Regions from separate parts of the Enterobacter quasiroggenkampii genome, predicted to be linked through region 3. Evidence: predicted binding sites of a transcription regulator. Region 3 holds the regulator's gene; each other region holds the start of a gene.
What was found. Region 3 encodes Fur, which represses iron uptake genes when iron is present. Its sites were predicted from a motif close to ATAATAATGAGAACNACTATCAA; they were not measured.
Positions count from the first base shown of each region.

Region 1: a site for Fur is predicted at 3,415-3,437, ahead of V1572_RS22165 (siderophore-interacting protein). Genes of this name have one in related genera too.
Region 2: a site for Fur is predicted at 3,258-3,280, ahead of sufA (Fe-S cluster assembly scaffold SufA). Genes of this name have one in related genera too.
Region 4: a site for Fur is predicted at 1,374-1,396, ahead of exbB (tol-pal system-associated acyl-CoA thioesterase). Genes of this name have one in related genera too.

Region 1 covers NZ_CP143745.1:4,650,495-4,655,837, reverse strand. Annotated here, with positions in the region: gene V1572_RS22180 (methyl-accepting chemotaxis protein) at 1-950, shown strand, start outside; gene V1572_RS22175 (methyl-accepting chemotaxis protein) at 1,288-2,847, shown strand; gene V1572_RS22170 (PadR family transcriptional regulator) at 2,844-3,338, opposite strand; gene V1572_RS22165 (siderophore-interacting protein) at 3,486-4,250, shown strand; gene V1572_RS22160 (DNA repair protein) at 4,251-5,343, opposite strand, start outside.
Region 2 covers NZ_CP143745.1:2,530,280-2,535,622, forward strand. Annotated here, with positions in the region: gene V1572_RS12095 (hypothetical protein) at 1-285, opposite strand, end outside; gene ycgZ (regulatory protein YcgZ) at 290-529, opposite strand; gene V1572_RS12105 (diguanylate phosphodiesterase) at 869-2,089, shown strand; gene V1572_RS12110 (MerR family transcriptional regulator) at 2,278-3,006, shown strand; gene sufA (Fe-S cluster assembly scaffold SufA) at 3,320-3,688, shown strand; gene sufB (Fe-S cluster assembly protein SufB) at 3,697-5,187, shown strand; gene sufC (Fe-S cluster assembly ATPase SufC) at 5,197-5,343, shown strand, end outside.
Region 3 covers NZ_CP143745.1:1,889,071-1,894,413, reverse strand. Annotated here, with positions in the region: gene ybfE (LexA regulated protein) at 49-336, shown strand; gene fldA (flavodoxin FldA) at 492-1,022, shown strand; gene fur (ferric iron uptake transcriptional regulator) at 1,313-1,759, shown strand; gene chiQ (ChiQ/YbfN family lipoprotein) at 1,853-2,179, opposite strand; gene chiP (chitoporin ChiP) at 2,227-3,624, opposite strand; gene glnS (glutamine--tRNA ligase) at 4,071-5,343, opposite strand, start outside.
Region 4 covers NZ_CP143745.1:4,545,878-4,551,220, forward strand. Annotated here, with positions in the region: gene exbD (TonB system transport protein ExbD) at 151-576, opposite strand; gene exbB (tol-pal system-associated acyl-CoA thioesterase) at 581-1,312, opposite strand; gene metC (cystathionine beta-lyase) at 1,564-2,751, shown strand; gene yghB (DedA family general envelope maintenance protein YghB) at 2,895-3,554, shown strand; gene V1572_RS21640 (AraC family transcriptional regulator) at 3,603-4,502, opposite strand; gene yqhD (alcohol dehydrogenase) at 4,697-5,343, shown strand, end outside.

The DNA of each region.
Region 1 (5,343 bases), 2.0 Mb from region 3:
CCGCGGCCGCGGTGGTGATGCTGCTGGGAACGCTGCTGTTTGAGCAACAGATTGTCCGCCCGATCGAGAATGTGGCGCGACAGGCACTGAAGGTCGCCACCGGCGAGCGCAATAGCGTGCAGCACCTGAACCGCAGCGACGAGCTGGGCCTGACGCTGCGCGCGGTAGGGCAGCTTGGCTTGATGTGCCGCTGGTTGATCAATGACGTGTCGAGCCAGGTGGTGAGCGTCCGTGACGGCAGCGACAGGCTGGCGCAGGGAAATGAAGATCTGAACGATCGTACGCGTCAGACCGTCGCGAACGTGCAGCAGACCGTCGCGACAATGAACCAGATGGCCGCGTCCGTTCAGAGTAACTCCGAAACCGCCGCCGAGGTGGACAAACTCTCCGTGGCCGCGAGCAGCGCGGCAACGAAAGGGGGAAATGCGATGCAGACCGTCGTTAAAACGATGGATGACATTGCCGACAGCACGCAGCGAATTGGCTCGATTACCTCTCTGATTAACGATATCGCTTTCCAGACCAATATTCTGGCGCTGAACGCGGCGGTTGAAGCGGCAAGGGCAGGCGAGCAGGGCAAAGGTTTTGCCGTGGTCGCGGGCGAAGTCCGTCATCTCGCCAGCCGCAGCGCCAGTGCGGCTAATGATATTCGTAAACTCATTGATGCCAGCGCCAGCAAGGTGCAGTCCGGCTCTGAGCAGGTACACGCTGCGGGCCGTACGATGGATGATATCGTTGTGCAGGTGAAAAACGTGACGCAGCTTATCGCCCAGATCAGCCACGCGACCTCCGAGCAGGCAACCGGGTTATCAGAGTTAACCCGTGCGGTGGCTGAACTTGACAGCATCACGCAGAAAAACGCCGACCTGGTGGAGGAGAGCGCGCACATTTCTGCCATGGTGAAGCATCGCGCCGGACGTCTTAAGGATGCGGTGACCGTGCTCCATTGAGTCAGCCATGTTCCAAAAAAGCCGTTTATACCATAAGGAATAAACGGCTTTTTATTTTTCCCATTGTGACTATTAATGTGGTTTATTGTTAATTTAATATTAAATAACTAAAGAAAGTGCCTCAGTTATTTATTCCTGCCTAAGTCAGTTCTTCAGAATCCTGTTTCAAAAATACCCCGTTTGACGGTCTGGTAACGATCGATGAAGCAATATTAATAGCCTACACCTATGCATTGTGAGGGTTATGAAATAAAAAAACGATCAAAGTCATAAAGTTAGCCAATCCGTTACCGATAACAGCGATCGTCTGAGAAATAATCACATCGATGGAGTAAATATGTTCTTACATGACGTAAAGATCGGCACGAAATTATTTCTGGCGTTTGGGTTCTTTATTGTCCTGATGGCGATCAGCGCAAGTGTGTCTTTGCTGAGCCTGAACCGGGCAAATAATGGGATGCAATCCATTATTACCCATGACTATCCGACCACGGTAAAAGCGAACCAGTTAATCGATAACTTCCAGGAATTTATTAGCACTCAACAGCTGATGCTGCTGGACGAGCAGGGTACTTACACGGGGCAATCTCAGCAGCGCCTGAAAGAGATCAGCGAGCATATTACGGTGATTCTGGGCGAGCTGAACAACGCCTTGCAGGATCAAAAGTCTCAGCAGGTGTTGGCGGATATCCGCAGCGTGCGCCAGCAGTATCTGGATTCGCGCTATCGTATTTTGCAGGCAGTGCAGAACAACAACCGTGCGGGCGCCATTCAGGAAATGATGACCACCACCCTTGCCGTGCAGCAGGCTTATAAAGCGAAGGTGAAGGAGCTGATTGCCATTCAGAACAGCGAGATGCAGCGTGCGGGTACGCAGGTGGAAGGGGATTTCAGGTCTAACCGTCTGCTGCTGATCCTGCTCACGCTCTTTAGCGTTGCGGCAGGCAGCCTGATTGGCTGGTTTATCGTGCGCGCTATCACCCGCCCGCTCGGTGAGGCGGTGAATTTCGCAAAAGCGATTTCAGAGGGCGATCTGACGGGCAGCATCACGCCACACGGCAAAGACGAAACGGGCTTGTTGCTGCATGCGCTGATGGAGATGAAGACGCGTCTGCTGGACATTGTGCAGCAGGTGCAGACCGGCTCGGAGAATATCTCCAGCGCAGCCGCGCAGATTGTCGCCGGTAACCAGGATCTGGCCGCACGCACGGAAGAGCAGGCCAGCTCCGTTGAACAGACTGCCGCCTCGATGGAGCAGATCACCGCGACGGTGAAAAATACCGCCTCGCATACCGGTGAAGCGACCAATCTTTCTGCCGATGCCGCCACGGTGGTCAAAAACAACGGTGAGATGATGAAGCAGGTGACCAGCAAAATGCGCCTGATTAACGAGACCTCCAACCGGATGTCCGACATTATCGACCTGATCGACGCCATTGCATTCCAGACCAACATTCTGGCGCTGAACGCGGCGGTGGAAGCGGCGCGCGCCGGTGAGCATGGCCGCGGCTTTGCGGTTGTCGCCGGAGAGGTGCGCCAGCTTGCCCAGAAGAGCGCGTCGTCTGCCAGCGAAATCCGGGAGCTGATTGAGAGCTCCACCAGCCAGACCCAGGACGGGATGAACCTGGTCGAAAAAGCGAGTGGGCTGATTAACGGCATGGTCGGCAACGTGGAGGAGATGGATGCGATCCTGCGTGAGATCCGTCAGGCCAGCCATGAGCAGACGGAGGGGATCTCGCAGATCAACAGCGCGATTGGCCTGATTGACGCCACCACCCAGCAAAACTCCGCGCTGGTGGAGGAGTCCGTCGCGGCGGCGGCATCGCTTAATGAACAGGCGAGGCACCTTAAAGAGCTGGTACGCGTCTTCCGCGTGAGCGAGCACGCACCGGCTTAATCCAGCTGGGAGATCTCCAGCGCCGCGCGGTCAATCACGCCGATAATCTGCTTAAGCTGCGCGTCGCTGAGCTCTCCCTGATTTACCTTCAGGTCCAGTACCGCTTTGAAGTTATCCAGCGCCCGCTTCATCTGCGGGTTTTTGCGTAGCTGAAAGCCGACGCTGCGCGCTTTGATACGCACCTGGATCTGTTCCAGCTGTTCCTGGTTTTCATCCAGCCAGCGTTGTCCTTCAGCGGTAATCGCAATGCGCTTACGCCCGTTTTCTTCTTCCGTAATGGTGATAAATGTCTGATCCTGCAGATAATCCAGGGTTGGATAGATGACGCCCGGGCTCGGGGTGTAGTTTCCCTGCGTCAGGTTCTCGATCTCTTTGATCAGCTCGTAGCCGTGGCTTGCGCTACGGGTCAGGATATCCAGAATCACCAGCCGCAGATCGCCGTGGCCAAAAAAGCGCGGTCGACGCCCGCCGCCATCGTGTTCGTGTCGCATAATATGCCCTTCATTTTGATATATCTAAACTATATCTAAGATATATTCAGATGCAATCTAAAAGATCTTGCATTTTTCCTTATTAGTAATCATTATCATTTGAAAATTGATTTAGATATATCGTATTCACCAGAAAAGGGTCTAAAAATGGCATCTACCCGTTATCCACAGCGTGTTCGTAATGACCTGCGTTTTCGCGAACTGACGGTGCTCCGCGTTGAGCGCGTCAGCGCGGGTTTCCAGCGCATTGTGCTAGGCGGCGAGGCGCTGGAGGGCTTTAGCTCCCGCGGTTTCGACGACCATACCAAAGTCTTTTTCCCGGCACCCGGGACGACATTTACGCCGCCGGTGGTCACCGATGAAGGCATCGACTGGGGTGACGGCGTGCGTCCGCAGGCGCGCGACTATACGCCGCTCTACGATGAGGCCCGTCATGAGCTTGCGTTGGATTTCTTCATTCATGACGGCGGCATAGCCAGCGGATGGGCGATACAGGCGAAGGTAGGCGATAAGCTGACCATCGGCGGCCCGCGCGGTTCGCTGGTGGTGCCGGAGGATTACGCCTGGCAGCTGTACGTGTGCGACGAGTCCGGCATGCCCGCGCTGCGTCGACGCTTAGAGAGTATTGCGCAACTGCCGGTTCGCCCGGATGTGCAGGCGGTCGTGACGGTTGGGGATGAATCGTATAAGGACTATCTGGCGCACCTGAGCGCATTCAACATCACCTGGGTGGTGGGCCACAGCGAGCAGGCCGTCGCGGACCATCTGGCGACGCTGACCGTTCCGGGGGACGATTACTTTATCTGGCTGACCGGGGAAGGGAAGGTGGTGAAAAGCCTGAGCCGTCAGTTTGATGCCGACGCCATTGACCCGCAGCTGGTGCGTGCCAGCGCATACTGGCACGCCAAATAATCAGGCTGCCGAATCCAGCTGCGCTTCGCTCACCTGATGTTCGAGCGAGGTGCGGACCTCGTGCAGCGCTTTCTCCTGCTGAGCAAAGTACGCTTCCATATTGCTCAGTGAGGAGACCAGCAGCCAGGACTCCTCTTTCTCCAGCTCCGCCAGCTCGTTCACTAAGGTGTCGATCTGCTCGCGGACCTGTGCCATTTTTTTGCGGATACGTTCCAGATCGTTCAGCCTGTCGCTGGCCATCAATGGCTCGAAGCCCTGCTGCAGGCGGGCCACCAGCGAGCGAATGGCTTTCACATCGCCGCGCTGCTTCGCCTGGTTAAGCTGCACCATCATGTTGTTGGCTTCTTCTTTCAGATCGTCCGCCACCAGATCCGGGTGGCAGAGCTTGCTCGCCTGTCGCCAGAGACGCTTGAGTTCGTTCTGGTCCTCTTGCGAAAGATACTTACCTTTGCGTAGCCGCACTTCGGCATCGTGATGCTGTTCGCGATACTTCTCGTACTCTTCGTTGGCCTCGTCGCGAGCCTGACGTGCAGGCTCCTCTTCGCGCGTTAAGCCGCTCTCCAGCTCCTGCGCTTCGGCCAACAGGTTGGCAATCAGATTGCTTTGCTGCTCCAGATGCTTACGCGCCTCGGCGGCCTGGACGGAGTCAGCCGGGAGATCGCGCCAGCGCTGGGTGAGCGTCGCCAGCACCTCTACCGCCTGCGCCATATAGTGCTGGCAGCGACGGTAATCCTCCTCGCGACGACGCGCTTCCGCCTGCTGACGACGCAGGTTCAGCTCCGCCAGCGTTTTTCGCAGGGCGAGGATCTGCTGCATCAGCGGCCCGAGGCGGGAGAAATAGAGATCGTTGAACTCATCAAGCTGCTGCACCCGCGCGTTGCGGCGGTCAATCAGATCGCGCAGACGCTCTTCCAGCGCCTTCAGCTCCAGCTTGCTGGCCGCCACCTGCGGATCGCGCCACGGGGTCACGGCGCGCTGGCCCTGCAGCCAGGCGGTGATGGCCGCCATGGCCGCGGTGTAGTTCTTCTCCTCAAGCGCCACGACGATTGCCTGTAGCTCATCGTCAAACGCTTCATTTTTCAGGCGTGTCAGC
Region 2 (5,343 bases), 640 kb from region 3:
TCCAAATAACGGCACAACATTGTCTCGGTTATCGTTGAGAGATCCCTCTCTTTTCGTTCGTCCTTGCGCGGTTCTGCGACGTGTAAAGGCGGTGCTGTTTGAGCCGATCTCGGCAATCACCACCGCAAGTGTCTCCCGCCGCTGGGGATCCTTTTCATGTTCTTTCATGACCCGCAGACGCTGTAGCAAGCCTTCAGTTGTCACCGGTCCCCGCTCTTTTAGAAGAGAGAGAACGGCTTCACCGATAAGCTGGTCTATTAGTCGGTCTGCGTTACTGCTATTCATATCCTTACCGTTCGAAGAGCAGACCAAGCAGCATGTGGTAATGCTCTTCCTCTTCCGGGCCGTCGGCTTTTTCGAGGCGACTCAGCAATTTTGTACAAAGCGATTTGCGATTAAGGTTTCGCCCGTCGCTGAGAATTTCAACCACCACCTGGCCCAGCGTTTCCTGCTGGGTAGGAAGCGCGGCTTTTTCGAAGTACTGTGCGATTGCTGCTGCGGAATCTGCGACGTAACCTTTCTGCTGCATGTTTCGCTCCTGTAAAATTTTGTAATCAGTAACGTTACATTTAAGGTATACATAATTTTCAAATCTGTACATCTAAAATGTACAATTTTTTAGATTTTTTACGATATATCTTATAAATCATTTATTTTTCATTGCGTTGGGTTAGCGTTGTGATGGGGGTGGAGTGCAGGATATATTGTACAAAAAGCGTATGTGCTGGTAAGTTGTACAGCCGAGTCAAAAGGTCTCATTAACTGCCGTAAATGGTTGAGATGTAAATTATTTGTCAGGCAATTAATGTGCTATAAATGAACATTACCCACGTCTTTCGTGGCCAAAACCCTAACCCCCAGGAATAGCATGCTCACAACCATCATTTACCGCAGTCATATCTGCGAGGACGTTCCAGTGAAAGCGCTGGAAGCAATGGTCGCTGCTGCAAATCGTAAAAATCGGCAATCCAATGTCACGGGGATCTTGCTGTTTAACGGCACACATTTTTTTCAACTGCTGGAAGGGCCGGTTGAGCACGTTTCGGCTATCTATGAGCAGATCTGCAACGACCCGCGCCACCATAACGTGGTCGAGTTAATGCGCGATCACGGGCCTGTCCGGCGTTTTGGCAACGTGGGTATGGAGCTTTTTGATTTGCGCCACTTCGACAGGGACGAAGTACTGCAGCAGGTGCTCAATAAGGGGACGACACGCTACCAGTTGACGTATAACGACCGCCCTCTGCAGTTTTTCCGCACCTTTGTCGAGGCCACGGAAAAAGCGAACTATTTTGAACTGCCGCCTGCGGACTCATGGGAATTCGTTCGCGAAGAAACGCGCTTGTCCGCGCAACCTGAGGTGGTCGCGAAGGGGGCGGATTGCAGCTTCGCGTTCCAGCCGATAGTCGATCCATTTATGCAGCAGGTTGTCTCCTGGGAGGCGCTTCTCCGCACCCCGTCCGGCGACTCGCCGGGGGCTTATTTCGCCAGCCTTCCGCATGAGGAAGTGTACGCGTCTGATTTGCAAAGCAAGCAGGTGGCGCTCTCCATGGCCAGCGCGCTGGGGTTACAGGACCAGACGTTATCCCTTAACCTGCTGCCTATGACGCTGGTTAACATTCCCAACGCCGTGGATTTTCTGCTCACCGCGATCGAAGCAAACGGTTTTGTACCTGAGCAAATCGTGGTGGAGTTCACCGAGAGCGAAGCCATTTCCCGTTTTGATGAGTTCACGGATTCGGTCAGGCAGTTAAAAAGCGCGGGTATCAGCGTGACGATCGATCACTTTGGTGCCGGTTTTGCCGGGCTGCAGCTACTGGCCCACTTCCAGCCTGACAGAATTAAGATTAATCGTGATTTGGTCGCGAACGTGCATAAAAGTGGCCCCCGACAGGCCATTATTCAGGCCATCATCAAATGCTGTTCCTCGCTTGAAATCCAGTTCTGCGCGGTGGGAGTAGAGAAGGCTGAAGAGTGGATGTGGCTGGAATCTGCGGGGATTTCCCAGTTCCAGGGGCATCTTTTTGCCAGCCCCCGGCACGGCGGGATTCCAGCCATTGCGTGGCCGGAGAAAAAGTTCGAATTGTGATAAAGCTGTACACAATCGGACAGACGTAACTGTACGAACGGTAAATTTTATACAACAATGTATTAACAGGTGAATGGCGTCGTAAGCCATTCACCCTTTCAAAATGCGGTCTTAGTTATACAAATGGTGTGTACAATCTGATAAGGTTGGTGCAGTTAGGTATGGAAGTTCTGAGCGTGAGGGAGTTAATGGCCTATTACAGTATCGGCGAAGTGGCCGAACGATGCGGTATCAACCCCGTTACGCTGCGTGCCTGGCAGCGCCGTTATGGATTGTTGAAGCCGCAGCGCAGCGAAGGGGGTCATCGTCAGTTTGACGATGAAGATATCCTGCGTATCGAAGAGATCAAACGCCTGATGAAGAGCGGCGTTTCGGTCGGGAAAGTAAAAGCCTTGCTGGAAAACAAGGAAGTTCTGACTCAGGGTAACTGGGTCTCGTTCCAGGAAGAGATGATGACCGTTCTGCGCTATGCCAGCCCGGCAAAGCTGCGCGCCAAAGTCGGTGAGTTCCGCCGCGATCACCCGATAGATGCCCTGATTGACAATATTATTTCTCCCGTCCGTCAGCGGATGAACCAGGACCAAAATACCGTGCGTCACATGGCGAGCCTGTTTGACGGGGTCCTGATCGAATTCGCGATCGCAAGCCTGGCGGAGTCTCGCAAAAAAGCCGGTAAAGATGCGCTTCTGATTGGCTGGGAGTGTGATGACCGCACCCATCTGTGGCTTGAAGCCGCGCGCTTATCGCAGAAGGGCTGGCACATTGATGTCCTGGCAGAACCGATTGATTCGCCGCGTCCCGAGCTTTTCCCGGGGCAGAAAATCTTCGTCTGGACGGGGAAATCGCCAACGCCTCGACAGCAGGAACAGCTCGACCACTGGCGTGAGCAGGGTTTTGCTGTCTCATTCCATCATTGAGTGTAAGAGGCCTTGAGGGCCTTTTTTTGTTTTTGTCACTTTCCTTGCAAAGGCTATCTCAAAAATAGGCATTTCCGATGCATATTTTACTTTTCACCTCTCCGCCACAAACCCCACGACGAAATGCATTATTAATCAAAGCATTGAACAATTAAATCCATCCTGCCTGCATCCTGCCACAGGGTCTATGCTTAATAAAAGTAGGCAAAAAGGGCGGTTTAGCCGAATGCCCCTGCTGACAGAGGGTTGAAGTGATAATCGTTATCACTAACATGGTGTTATGCCCTGATGGCTTATCAGATGAGGTGGACCTATGGAACTGCATTCAGAAACCTTTAATCCTGCCGATTTCGCCTGGCGCGGGTTAACGCTCACGCCAGCGGCGGCGGCACATATTCACGAGCTGGTGGCGAAAAAGCCCGAGATCCTTGGTGTGCGTTTAGGTGTCAAACAGACCGGCTGCGCAGGTTTCGGTTACGTGCTTGATACCGTCACCGAACCCGAGAAAGATGACCTTGTGTTCGAGACCGACGGCGCAAAATTGTACGTCGCGCTGCAGGCCATGCCCTTTATCGATGGCACCGAAGTGGATTACGTCCGCGAAGGCTTAAATCAGTTATTCAAATTTCATAACCCGAAAGCCCAGAACGAATGCGGCTGCGGCGAAAGCTTTGGGGTATAGGCGGAACTATGTCTCGTAATACTGAAGCAACGAGTGAAGTAAATACCTGGAGCGGCGGGCACCTCAACTATAAAGAGGGGTTCTTCACCCAGCTGCAGACCGATGAGCTGGCAAAAGGCATCAACGAGGATGTCGTGCGGGCGATTTCGGCGAAACGTAACGAGCCCGAGTGGATGCTGGAGTTTCGCCTGAGTGCCTACCGCGCCTGGCTGGAGATGGAAGAGCCGCACTGGCTGAAAGCGCATTATGACAAGCTGAACTACCAGGATTACAGCTACTACTCCGCGCCGTCCTGCGGCAGCTGTGATGACACCTGCGCCTCGCAGCCCGGCGCGGTGCAGCAAACCGGCGCGGAGAACAGTTTCCTCAGCAAAGAGGTGGAAGAAGCCTTTAACCAACTGGGCGTACCGGTGCGCGAAGGGAAAGAGGTGGCGGTGGACGCTATCTTTGACTCGGTCTCGGTGGCCACCACCTATCGCGAGAAGCTGGCAGAGCAGGGGATCATTTTCTGCTCCTTCGGCGAAGCGATTCACGATCATCCGGAACTGGTGAAAAAGTACATCGGGACCGTAGTGCCTTCAAACGATAACTTCTTTGCGGCGCTTAACGCGGCGGTGGCCTCGGACGGTACCTTTATTTACGTGCCGAAAGGCGTGCGCTGTCCGATGGAGCTTTCCACCTATTTCCGTATTAATGCCGAAAAAACCGGCCAGTTCGAACGTACCATTCTGGTGGCCGATGAGGGGAGCTACGTCAGCTACATCGAAGGGTGCTCTGCCCCGGTCCGCGACAGCTATCAGCTGCACGCGGCGGTGGTGGAGGTCATTATCCATAAAGACGCCGAGGTGAAATACTCGACGGTGCAAAACTGGTTCCCGGGCGACGGCAATACTGGCGGTATCCTGAACTTCGTAACCAAGCGTGCGCTGTGCGAAGGGGAAAACAGCAAAATGTCGTGGACCCAGTCCGAAACCGGTTCGGCCATCACCTGGAAATACCCGAGCTGCATCCTGCGGGGGGATAACTCCATCGGCGAGTTCTACTCGGTGGCGCTCACCAGCGGCCATCAGCAGGCCGATACCGGCACCAAGATGATCCACATTGGTAAAAACACCAAATCGACCATTATCTCGAAAGGTATCTCCGCCGGACACAGCCAGAACAGCTATCGCGGGCTGGTGAAAATCATGCCGACGGCCACCAATGCGCGAAACTTTACCCAGTGTGACTCGATGCTGATTGGCGCAGACTGCGGCGCACATACCTTCCCGTACGTCGAATGCCGCAATAACACGGCCCAGCTGGAGCACGAGGCGACCACGTCACGGATTGGGGAAGATCAGCTCTTCTACTGCCTGCAGCGCGGGATTAGCGAAGAAGACGCCATCTCGATGATTGTCAACGGCTTCTGTAAGGACGTGTTCTCTGAACTGCCGCTGGAATTTGCCGTTGAAGCCCAGAAACTCCTCGCCATAAGTCTTGAACACAGCGTCGGTTAAGGAAAGCACATGTTAAGCATTAAAGATTTACAGGTCAGCGTAGAAGATAAAGCCATCCTGCGTGGCCTCAATTTTGACGTTAAGCCGGGCGAAGTCCACGCCATCATGGGGCCGAACGGTTCCGGGAAAAGTACGCTTTCTGCGACGCTGGCCGGG
Region 3 (5,343 bases):
CGCCCGGGCATTAGCAGGGCGGCGTGTTTCCCCCGAAGTCTCAGAATCATGGCCAAAGAACAAACGGACCGTACGACACTAGATCTGTTCGCGAATGAGCGTCGCCCGGGACGACCGAAGACGAATCCGCTTTCGCGCGATGAACAGCTGCGTATCAATAAACGCAATCAGCTTAAACGCGATAAAAATCGTGGGCTTAAGCGTGTCGAACTGAAGCTCAACGCTGACGCGGTCGATGCACTTAACGAGCTGGCCGAGGCGCGAAATATCAGCCGCAGCGAGCTCATTGAAGAGATGCTGATCGCCCAGCTTGAGACATTGCGCGGCCAGGCATAAGTCTGAAAATTCCCTTAATTACCCTTTTCATGTAGCACAGAGTGCAGTCCTGCGCGATAGCTGTTTCCGCAGGGTTGCCAGTTCTGCTATTATTGCCCTTATCCGTGGCCGAATTGCGCCACCATACTATTAAGTTTCAAGAGGTTATTTTACTCATGGCAATCATCGGCATTTTCTTTGGCAGTGATACCGGCAATACCGAAAATATCGCGAAAAACATTCAAAAACAGCTCGGTAAAGACGTTGCTGATGTGCATGACATCGCCAAGAGCAGCAAAGAAGATCTCGAAGGCTATGACATTCTGCTGCTGGGTATTCCGACCTGGTACTACGGTGAAGCCCAGTGTGACTGGGATGATTTCTTCCCGACGCTAGAAGAAGTGGACTTCAACGGTAAGCTGGTCGCCCTGTTTGGCTGCGGCGATCAGGAAGACTACGCCGAGTACTTCTGTGACGCGCTGGGTACCATCCGCGACATCATTGAGCCGAATGGCGCAGTGATCGTCGGCCACTGGCCGACCGCTGGTTACCACTTCGAAGCATCTAAAGGACTGGCCGATGACGATCACTTCGTGGGCCTGGCCATCGACGAAGACCGTCAGCCAGAACTGACCGCAGAGCGCGTTGAGAAATGGGTTAAGCAGATCCGTGAAGAACTGCACCTGGACGATATTCTTAACGCCTGATTTTTCTCGCGGCGCAACGGCGGTTGCGCCCGTGCACCAGGTCAAACCGATTAAATTAATTGCTACAATCTTTTAACTTTTTCGCCCAGACCTGTACAATGTCTCCCTGATAAATGTGGTTTTCCATCGAGCAAGTTTGTTGGTGATACCCCATTTTTATAAGCATATTTTGCCTGAGACTTGCAGTTTTCATTTAGCCATGGCAGTTCTATAATGAGACGCATTATCCCAGGTGCATTTTCTGTCACTTCCTACAGAAGTGAATCGTTTAGCAACAGGACAGATTCCGCATGACTGACAACAATACCGCATTAAAGAAGGCTGGCCTGAAAGTTACGCTTCCTCGGTTAAAAATCCTCGAAGTGCTTCAGGGTCCAGACAATCACCATGTCAGTGCGGAAGACCTTTATAAACGTCTTATCGACATGGGTGAAGAGATTGGGCTGGCTACCGTCTATCGCGTGCTGAACCAGTTTGATGACGCGGGCATTGTCACCCGTCATAATTTCGAAGGCGGTAAATCTGTATTCGAACTGACCCAGCAGCAGCACCACGATCACCTGATCTGCCTCGACTGTGGCAAGGTCATTGAATTTAGCGATGATTCCATCGAAGCGCGTCAGCGTGAAATCGCCGCGCGTCACGGTATCCGCCTCACCAACCACAGCCTGTACCTTTACGGTCACTGCGCTGAAGGCGACTGCCGTGAAGATGACCACGCGCACGACGCAAAATAAGCGAGTATTCATACTCTGAGCCAGCCGCAAGGTTGGCTTTTTTTTGCCTGAAAAAAAGCCCGGTAAGCGCAGCGCCACCGGGCGTAAAGCAACTTATTTATTGTTATTGCGTATCTCGTTCCAGATCTTGTCGCAACGCTTCGCCACTTCCTGATCGTTACCGGTTTTACGCGCCTGGATACAGGCCTGGTAATCCATCACCCGGACATTTTCCTGCGTCGCAAACTGCTCGTGCGCTTTTTCTTTCTTCAGCACATTCAGCACGCTCTGGCAGGCTTCAATTTTCTCCGGCGAGCCTTCCGCAGTATTAATACAGGCGCTGTAGGCCTCCCTGAGACGGGAGTCCTCTTTCGGTGCCTGAGTCTGGGCACACGCCACCAGCCCCGATGCCAATAGCGCGACGATTACGATTTTTTTCATCATATGCAGTCTCCGGTCCGGCGGGAGCTGACCCGCCGGACGATTCATCAGAAGATGGTGAACGGTGCGATAACCATGAATTTCACGTCACGTTCATCCTGGAAGATGTTGCCGTAACCGCCCGCGTAGCTCGGGATATCGGAGTGGTTGTCGTACTGGGTGAAGTGCAGTTTGAACATCGTGCCTTTCGCGCGGCCATCCTGCAGGGTATAGATTGCATCCAGGCTGTAGGAAGACTCTTTCAGGCGATAGTTTGGATCGTAGTAAGCATCCGGTGTTGCCATGTCGGCAGGTTTTGCATCCCAGGCGTAAGCGTAAGACGCGCCCACCGCCCAGCCAGGCAGGTTCCAGTTTTTCAGATCGTACATTGCGCCGAAGAAGACCGCTTTCTCACCGTCGGCGTTGAAGTCGGAGCGGTTATCCCACCAGATATCAAGACGACCGTTGGAGGAGGCGTAGGTCGGGGTCATACGCTGCAGGAAGTAGCCCTGCTGCCCTTCCGCCTTCACCCATGTACCTTCCAGACGCAAATCAACCTGACCGACCTTGTAGCCAAAGGTGAGCGCCTGCAGCCACGCGGTGCCGTCGTAGATGTCGTTGACACCACCGTTACTGACTTTGTCGCGCGTACCGTAGAACTGGTAGCTGGTACTCAACGGGCTACCCGCGATATCGAACTTATAGCTGGCCTTGGCAAAGTATTGATCGATATACCCTTGCGCCTGGCCAAATGCCGCTTCGAGAACCAGATCGTTTTTGAAGTCGTATTTCGCCCCCAGCGAGTGGAGGTAATCGACCTTGGTTTTCTTGTCGTTCTGGTAGAACTTGTCCATCTCAATGTGCCACGGTGCTTTGTACTCGTTGGTCCACATATAGGAGAAGCTCAGCGCACCCGCATCGCCGTAGTCAAAGTTAGCCCCTGCTTCCGCCCCCTGATAGGTACCCGGCATAAAGCTCCAGTGTGGGGCTAACAGCGTCTGGCCAGTTGGCTGAATATACCCCCCACGCGCCCAGACCGGGCCGTATTTGAATTTCGCTGCGGCTTTGTAAAGGCTGATACCGCTCTTATCCCCGGACCAGTCTTCATCATAGGCTTTGTTGCTGGAGGAGAAGGCGATTTCGTTCGGGTGGCCGCTGTCGCCGTTTTCCGCCATTTCGATCGCGGTGAACGCGGCAATATCCAGACCGAACATATCCGCGGCGTAGCCTGACTGGAAGTCCAGGTTGGCGTTCCAGGTGGAGTGCGAGAGGTTGGTTTTGTATTTATCTTCAGTGACGTCTTTACGGTCACGCTCACGCTGCCAGTAATAAATACCGCCCGTGAGGGTAGAATCTTCGATGAAACCCGCTGCTTTTGCCTCTGGCGCAATCACCAGGCCCGACATTGCTGTCACACCGGCAATAGCCAGCGCCAGCGCACTACGTTTGCCACTGAACGTACGCATAGATTATTCCTCTTTGACGAATTAAAACGCCTGAAACGGCGTAAATAAAAAAGACCAAATGGTCAGGGGTAGTTTTAAATACCCTCGAATTAACTACCGTCTTTAGGTTATTTTTCGCGACGCGAATTATCAATGCTTTTCAGCGGGCAAAAGTCAGGATTATGACGAAGTGCACATAATTGGTAGTGCTTTGTAACATTTACAGGAAGGCGAGGAATGACGGGTAATTCTCAGGTTTTTCAGTGGCCAGGCGCGGGATCGCTTTCCTTTTTTATCACCTTTTTAATTTTGGCAATGATACAAACTTTTTTTTAAAAAATAAGTAGCACCTCATTGACCTGTTATTTTCAGAACGCCTCTTTAGTCCCTGGCTTAATACTCTGATCGTTAAATAAAAAAACGCCGCATAATGCGGCGTTTGTCTCTCATTGACCAGAACAGGAATATTATTCGCCGATCTTCGTCCAGGTATCACGCAGGCCTACGGTACGGTTAAATACCGGTTTTTCCGCCGTGCTGTAACGGCTGTCCAGGCAGAAGTAACCTTCACGTTCGAACTGGAACGCTTTGCCCGCTTCAGCCGCTTTCAGGGACGGCTCCGCATAACCCTGCTTAATCACCAGCGATTCCGGGTTGATGGTCGCCAGGAAGTCTTCCGCCGCACCTGGGTTAGGCACGCTGAACAGACGATCGTAAAGACGGATCTCGACCGGCAGCGCGTGGGTTGCGCTCACCCAGTGGATAACGCCCTTCACCTTGCGGCCATCCGCCGGATCTTTACTCAGCGTCTCAGCGTCATAAGAACAGAAGATGGTGGTGATATTCCCTTCCGCATCTTTTTCAACGCGCTCGGCTTTGATGACGTAAGCATTACGCAGACGTACTTCTTTACCCAGCACCAGACGCTTGTACTGCTTGTTGGCTTCTTCACGGAAGTCAGCGCGGTCAATCCAGATCTCGCCGCTGAACGGCACGTCACGGCTTCCCATTTCCGGTTTGTTCGGATGGTTAGGCATGGAGACCAGTTCGCTCTCGCCCTGCGGATAGTTCTCGATGACCAGTTTCACCGGATCGATAACGGCCATCGCGCGCGGGGCGTTTTCGTTGAGATCTTCGCGAATGCAGGATTCCAGAGAGGCCATCTCAATGGTGTTGTCCTGCTTGGTCACGCCGATACGCTTGCAGAATTCACGGATTGACGCCGCGGTGTAACCACGACGGCGCAGACCGGAGATGGTCGGCATACGCGGGTCATCCCAGCCTTCAACGTGCTTGTCGGTCACCAGCAGGTTCAGCTTACGCTTGGACATCACGGTGTATTCCAGATTCAGACGAGAGAACTCGTACTGGCGCGGATGCACCGGAATGGTGATGTTATCCAGCACCCAGTCGTACAGACGACGGTTGTCCTGGAACTCCAGTGTACACAGCGAGTGGGTGATGCCTTCCAGCGCATCGCTGATGCAGTGGGTGAAGTCGTACATCGGGTAGATGCACCACTTGTTGCCAGTCTGGTGGTGTTCAGCGAACTTAATACGATACAGCACCGGATCGCGCATTACGATGAACGGCGATGCCATGTCAATTTTGGCACGCAGGCAGGCTTTGCCTTCTTCGAAACCACCGGCGCGCATTTTTTCAAACAGCGCCAGGTTCTCTTCCACGCTGCGATCGCGGAACGGGCTGTTTTTGCCCGGCGCGGTCAGCGTACCGCGGTAC
Region 4 (5,343 bases), 2.1 Mb from region 3:
AGCCGAATACTGATATTTACTTAACTATCAATACATTATTAACGTTGGCTTTATTGATAAAGAAATATGAAGAATAGGGATATACAGCAGAAAATAATAACGATGTTGCGTGTCAGAAAACAAAAAAGCTGGCTTTCGCCAGCTTTCGTTCTATTTTTTGGCCGCTTTCTCTTCGCCGACCAGCCCAATCTTCAGGTAACCCGCCTGATGCAGCGTGTCCATTACCTTCATCATGGTTTCATAATCCACGGTTTTATCCGCACGGAAGAAGACCGTAGTGTCTTTCTTACCGCCGGTAAGCTGATCCAGCGCCGGGATGACAGAGTCGGCCGTTACCGGGTCATTGCCAAGGAACATGGATTTATCGGCCTTCACGGACAGATAGACAGGCTTTTCCGGACGCGGCTGCGGCTGGCTGGACGAGGCCGGCAGATTCACCTTCACGTCGACCGTGGCCAGCGGCGCGGCCACCATGAAGATAATCAGCAGAACCAGCATGACGTCGATAAACGGCGTCACGTTGATCTCATGCATTTCGCCGTTATCGTCCAGATTTTCGTTTAGACGCATCGCCATAATATCAACCCACGCGCAGTTTGGACGCCGCGTGCACCGGCTTAACGGCGCTGGCATTCAGGTCGAGATCGCGACTCTGCAGCAACAGTACCTGCGCGGCAACGTCACCGAGCGTCGCTTTGTAGCTGCCAATCATGCGCGCGAAGATGTTGTAGATAACCACCGCCGGAATCGCCGCGACCAGACCAATCGCCGTCGCCAGCAGCGCTTCTGCGATACCCGGGGCCACAACCGCCAGGTTGGTGGTTTGAGTCTGCGCGATACCGATAAAGCTGTTCATGATGCCCCAGACTGTACCGAACAGACCGATAAACGGTGAGATCGCGCCGATGGTCGCCAGATAACCATTACCGCGCCCCATGTGTCGGCCAACGGCCGCCACGCGACGCTCCAGACGGAAACCGGTACGTTCTTTGATGCCTTCGTTATCTTCACTGCCCGCGGAGAGTTCCAGCTCGTTCTGTGCTTCATTCACCAGCAGGGTAGTCAGGCTTTTCGCGTGGAAGGATGAGGTCATATCTGAAGCCTGATCCAGAGAGCGGGCTTCTGCCAGCTGTTGCTGTTCCCGCTTGAGGCGACGCTTCTGCGACAGCAGCTCGGCGCTCTTGCTGAAGAAGATAGCCCAGGTGACAACGGACGCCAGAATCAGGCCGATCATCACAATCTTAACCACGATGTCAGCATGCTGATACATGCCCCAAACGGAGAGATCCGCCTGCATCAAATTATTACCCACTCTGTATCTCCAGGACGCAAATCACAAAATCTGAACGTAATAATATCAAAACGTCGTCGAATTGATAGTAGTTCTCATTAGTATTTGCATAGTGCCGCAATTTTCGTTCACTTTCCTTGCGCTTACGCAGTAAAAATTTCTTATGCGGTTTTTTGCTAATATTTTCTGCTTATTCGATAAGCCTGCGGGTGCAGTTTTTTCCAATCGTGGTAGTCTGGACGTCCAGACGTATAAAAACAGGGTTAGCGAACATGACAACGAAGCATCTTGATACCACGCTGGTACAGGCAGGACGCAGCAAAAAATATACCCAGGGATCGGTTAACAGCGTGATTCAACGCGCCTCCTCGCTGGTGTTTGACACCGTTGAGGAGAAAAAAATCGCCACGCGCAACCGCGCAAAAGGCGGGCTGTTTTATGGCCGTCGCGGCACGCTAACCCATTTTTCTCTGCAGGAAGCGATGTGCGAGCTGGAAGGCGGCGCAGGCTGCGCGCTGTTCCCGTGCGGGGCGGCGGCGGTCGCCAATACCATTCTGGCGTTTGTGGAACAGGGCGATCACATCCTGATGACCAACACCGCCTACGAGCCCAGCCAGGACTTCTGTACCAAAATCCTCAGCAAGCTCGGCGTGACGACCGGCTGGTTCGACCCGCTGATTGGTGAAGGTATTGCCGAACTTATTCAGCCAAACACGCGCATTGTGTTCCTGGAATCGCCGGGGTCACTCACCATGGAAGTCCACGACGTGCCGGCTATCGTGAAGGCCGTGCGCAGTAAAGCGCCAGAGGCGATCGTTATGATCGACAACACCTGGGCGGCAGGCGTGCTGTTCAAAGCGCTGGACTTCGATATTGATATTTCGATTCAGGCGGCGACGAAGTACCTGATTGGCCACTCTGACGGGATGATTGGCACGGCGGTCTCCAACGCGCGCTGCTGGGATCAGCTGCGTGAAAATGCCTACCTGATGGGCCAGATGGTGGATGCCGACACGGCCTACATGACCAGCCGCGGACTTCGTACGCTGGGCGTTCGCCTGCGTCAGCACCATGAAAGCAGTCTGACGGTGGCCGAATGGCTGGCGCAGCATCCGCAGGTTGAGCGCGTGAATCATCCCGCGCTACCCGGCAGTAAAGGCCATGAATTCTGGCAGCGTGACTTTACAGGCAGCAGCGGGTTGTTCTCGTTCGTGCTGAAAAAACGGCTGAATAATGACGAGCTGGCCAGCTATCTGGATAATTTTACCCTCTTCAGCATGGCCTACTCGTGGGGCGGTTTTGAATCCCTGATCCTGGCTAACCAGCCGGAACAGATTGCGGCCCTGCGCCCCGGTGGCGACGTGGACTTCAGCGGTACCCTGATTCGACTGCATATTGGTTTAGAAAATGTTGACGATCTGATTGCGGATTTAGCAGCAGGGTTCGAGCGTATCGTGTAGAGTGCTGGCTGAAAATGTACTCCCTGGACGCTTTTGTGGACACCGCAAGCGGAAAAGTCTGCATGAGTTGCGCCCGGGATCAAACCCGACGGGCGAATAAGGGAGTACAATAGCGCTATATCTGCTGTTCCACAGGAAAGTCCATGGCTGTTATTCAAGATATTATCGCGGCGCTCTGGCACCACGATTTTGCCGCGCTGGCGGATCCTCACGTCGTCGGTATCGTCTATTTCGTGATGTTCGCAACTCTGTTTCTGGAAAATGGATTACTGCCAGCCTCGTTTTTACCCGGTGACAGCCTGCTTTTACTTGCCGGGGCGTTAATCGGTAAAGGCGTCATGGACTTCACACCAACGATGGTTATCCTGACCTCCGCTGCCAGCCTGGGCTGCTGGCTGAGCTATCTGCAGGGCCGCTGGCTGGGGAACACGCGCGTCGTCAAAAGCTGGCTGGCGCAGCTGCCGCATAAATATCATCAACGCGCGACCTGCATGTTTGACCGGCACGGCCTCCTGGCGCTGCTGGCCGGACGTTTCCTCGCGTTCGTTCGCACCCTTCTGCCAACGATGGCGGGCATTTCCGGTCTGTCAAACCGCCGCTTCCAGTTCTTCAACTGGCTGAGCGCCCTGCTGTGGGTTGGCGTGGTGACGACGCTCGGCTACGCGCTGAATATGATCCCCTTCGTGAAACACCACGAAGATCAGGTGATGACCTTCCTGATGGTGCTGCCGATGTTCCTGCTGGTGGCGGGTCTGGTGGGAACCATCGCGGTAGTGATTAAGAAGAAGTACTGCAGCGCATAATTCAACAAAGCCGGGTGGCGCTATCGCTTACCCGGCCTACGTTTTTCGTCAGACTCCCTGCATCGTTCTTATACGTGACGCATCCTCTCCCGGCGTGACGCCGAAATAGCGCTTAAACTCCCGACTGAACTGCGAGGCACTTTCATAGCCCACACGCATCGCCGCCGCGCTGGCCTTCATGCCGTCGTGGATCATCAGCATCCGCGCCTTATGCAGCCGGTAGGTTTTGAGGTACTGCAGCGGCGAAGTGCTGGTCACCGATTTAAAGTTATGGTGAAACGCCGAGACGCTCATGTTCGCTTCCGCCGCCAGCTGGTCGACGCTGAGGTTCTCCGTGTACTGGCTTTCGATACGCTTGAGCACGCGGCTTATCAGGCTGAAGTGGGTCTGTCGGCTCACCAGAGCGAGTAACGCGCCGCCGCCCGGGCCCAGCAGCACGTGGTAGAGAATCTCGCGGACAATCTGCTTGCCCAGAATGCGCGCGTCCAGCGGCCTCTCCATCACATCCAGCAGACGCTCAATGGCGCAGAGGATCTCTTCCGACAGCGTCGCCGAGTTAATCCCGCTTGAGGCCATCGAAGGCTGGAAGAGTTCATCTTCGCCAATCTCCATCAGCAGCTCCTGTAGCTGAAGGATGTCGACATTGACGCGAATACCCGCCAGCGGAACCGCCTCTGTCGCGAAGGTTTCACATTCAAAGGGTAAAGGTACCGTCAACAGCAGATATTCATTGGTGTCGTAGCGGAACACGCGCTCGTTGATATAGCCAATTTTATGGCCCGAGAAGAGAAAAACGATGCCCGGCTGGTACATGACCGGCGTGCGTGTCCCCGGCTGCGTGCCATAGAGCAGGCGAATGTCCGGCAGCAACTCGCTGGCACAATTTTCATTATCTATCAATCTTTTAATCTGCACAGTGAGCTGCTGGCAGATAGCCTCACGGTTCATCTTGCGTTACTCCGGGTGCGGTTTTCGACGTTGACAGTGTGCGTTGTTTTCCGCGCTTTCTCCAGCGCTCTGTAGAAATGGGCAAGACATCGGCAGGAATGTGCATTGAGGGCGTAGCCCCGGATCGCCACAATGAGCAGCATCAGGTCGCCCTCTGCGCACCACGGTTTTTTACCCACTAAAGGGAACGAGCAATGAACAACTTTAATCTCCACACCCCAACCCGCATTCTGTTTGGTAAAGACGCTATCGCTGACCTGCGCGCGCAGATCCCTGCTGACGCCCGCGTGCTGATCACCTACGGTGGCGGCAGCGTGAAAAAAACCGGCGTGCTGGATCAGGTTTACAGCGCGCTGGACGGTCTGGACGTGCGTGAGTTCGGCGGCATTGAGCCAAACCCGTCCTACGAAACGCTAATGAATGCGGTAAAAATCGCCCGCGAAGAAAACATCACCTTCCTGCTGGCGGTCGGCGGCGGCTCCGTGCTGGACGGTACCAAATTCATCGCCGCTGCGGCGCACTACGCTGACGGCATCGATCCGTGGCACATTCTGGAAACCCGCGGCAGCGACATCAAAAGCGCCATCCCGATGGGATCCGTGCTGACCCTGCCAGCGACGGGTTCTGAATCCAACAAGGGCGCGGTGATCTCCCGTAAAACCACCGGTGACAAGCAGGCCTTCATGAACGAACACGTTCAGCCTGTGTTCGCCATTCTGGATCCGGTTTACACCTACACCCTACCAGCGCGTCAGGTGGCGAACGGCGTGGTCGATGCCTTTGTACATACCGTTGAGCAGTACGTCACGTATCCGGTGAATGCCAAAATTCAGGATCGCTT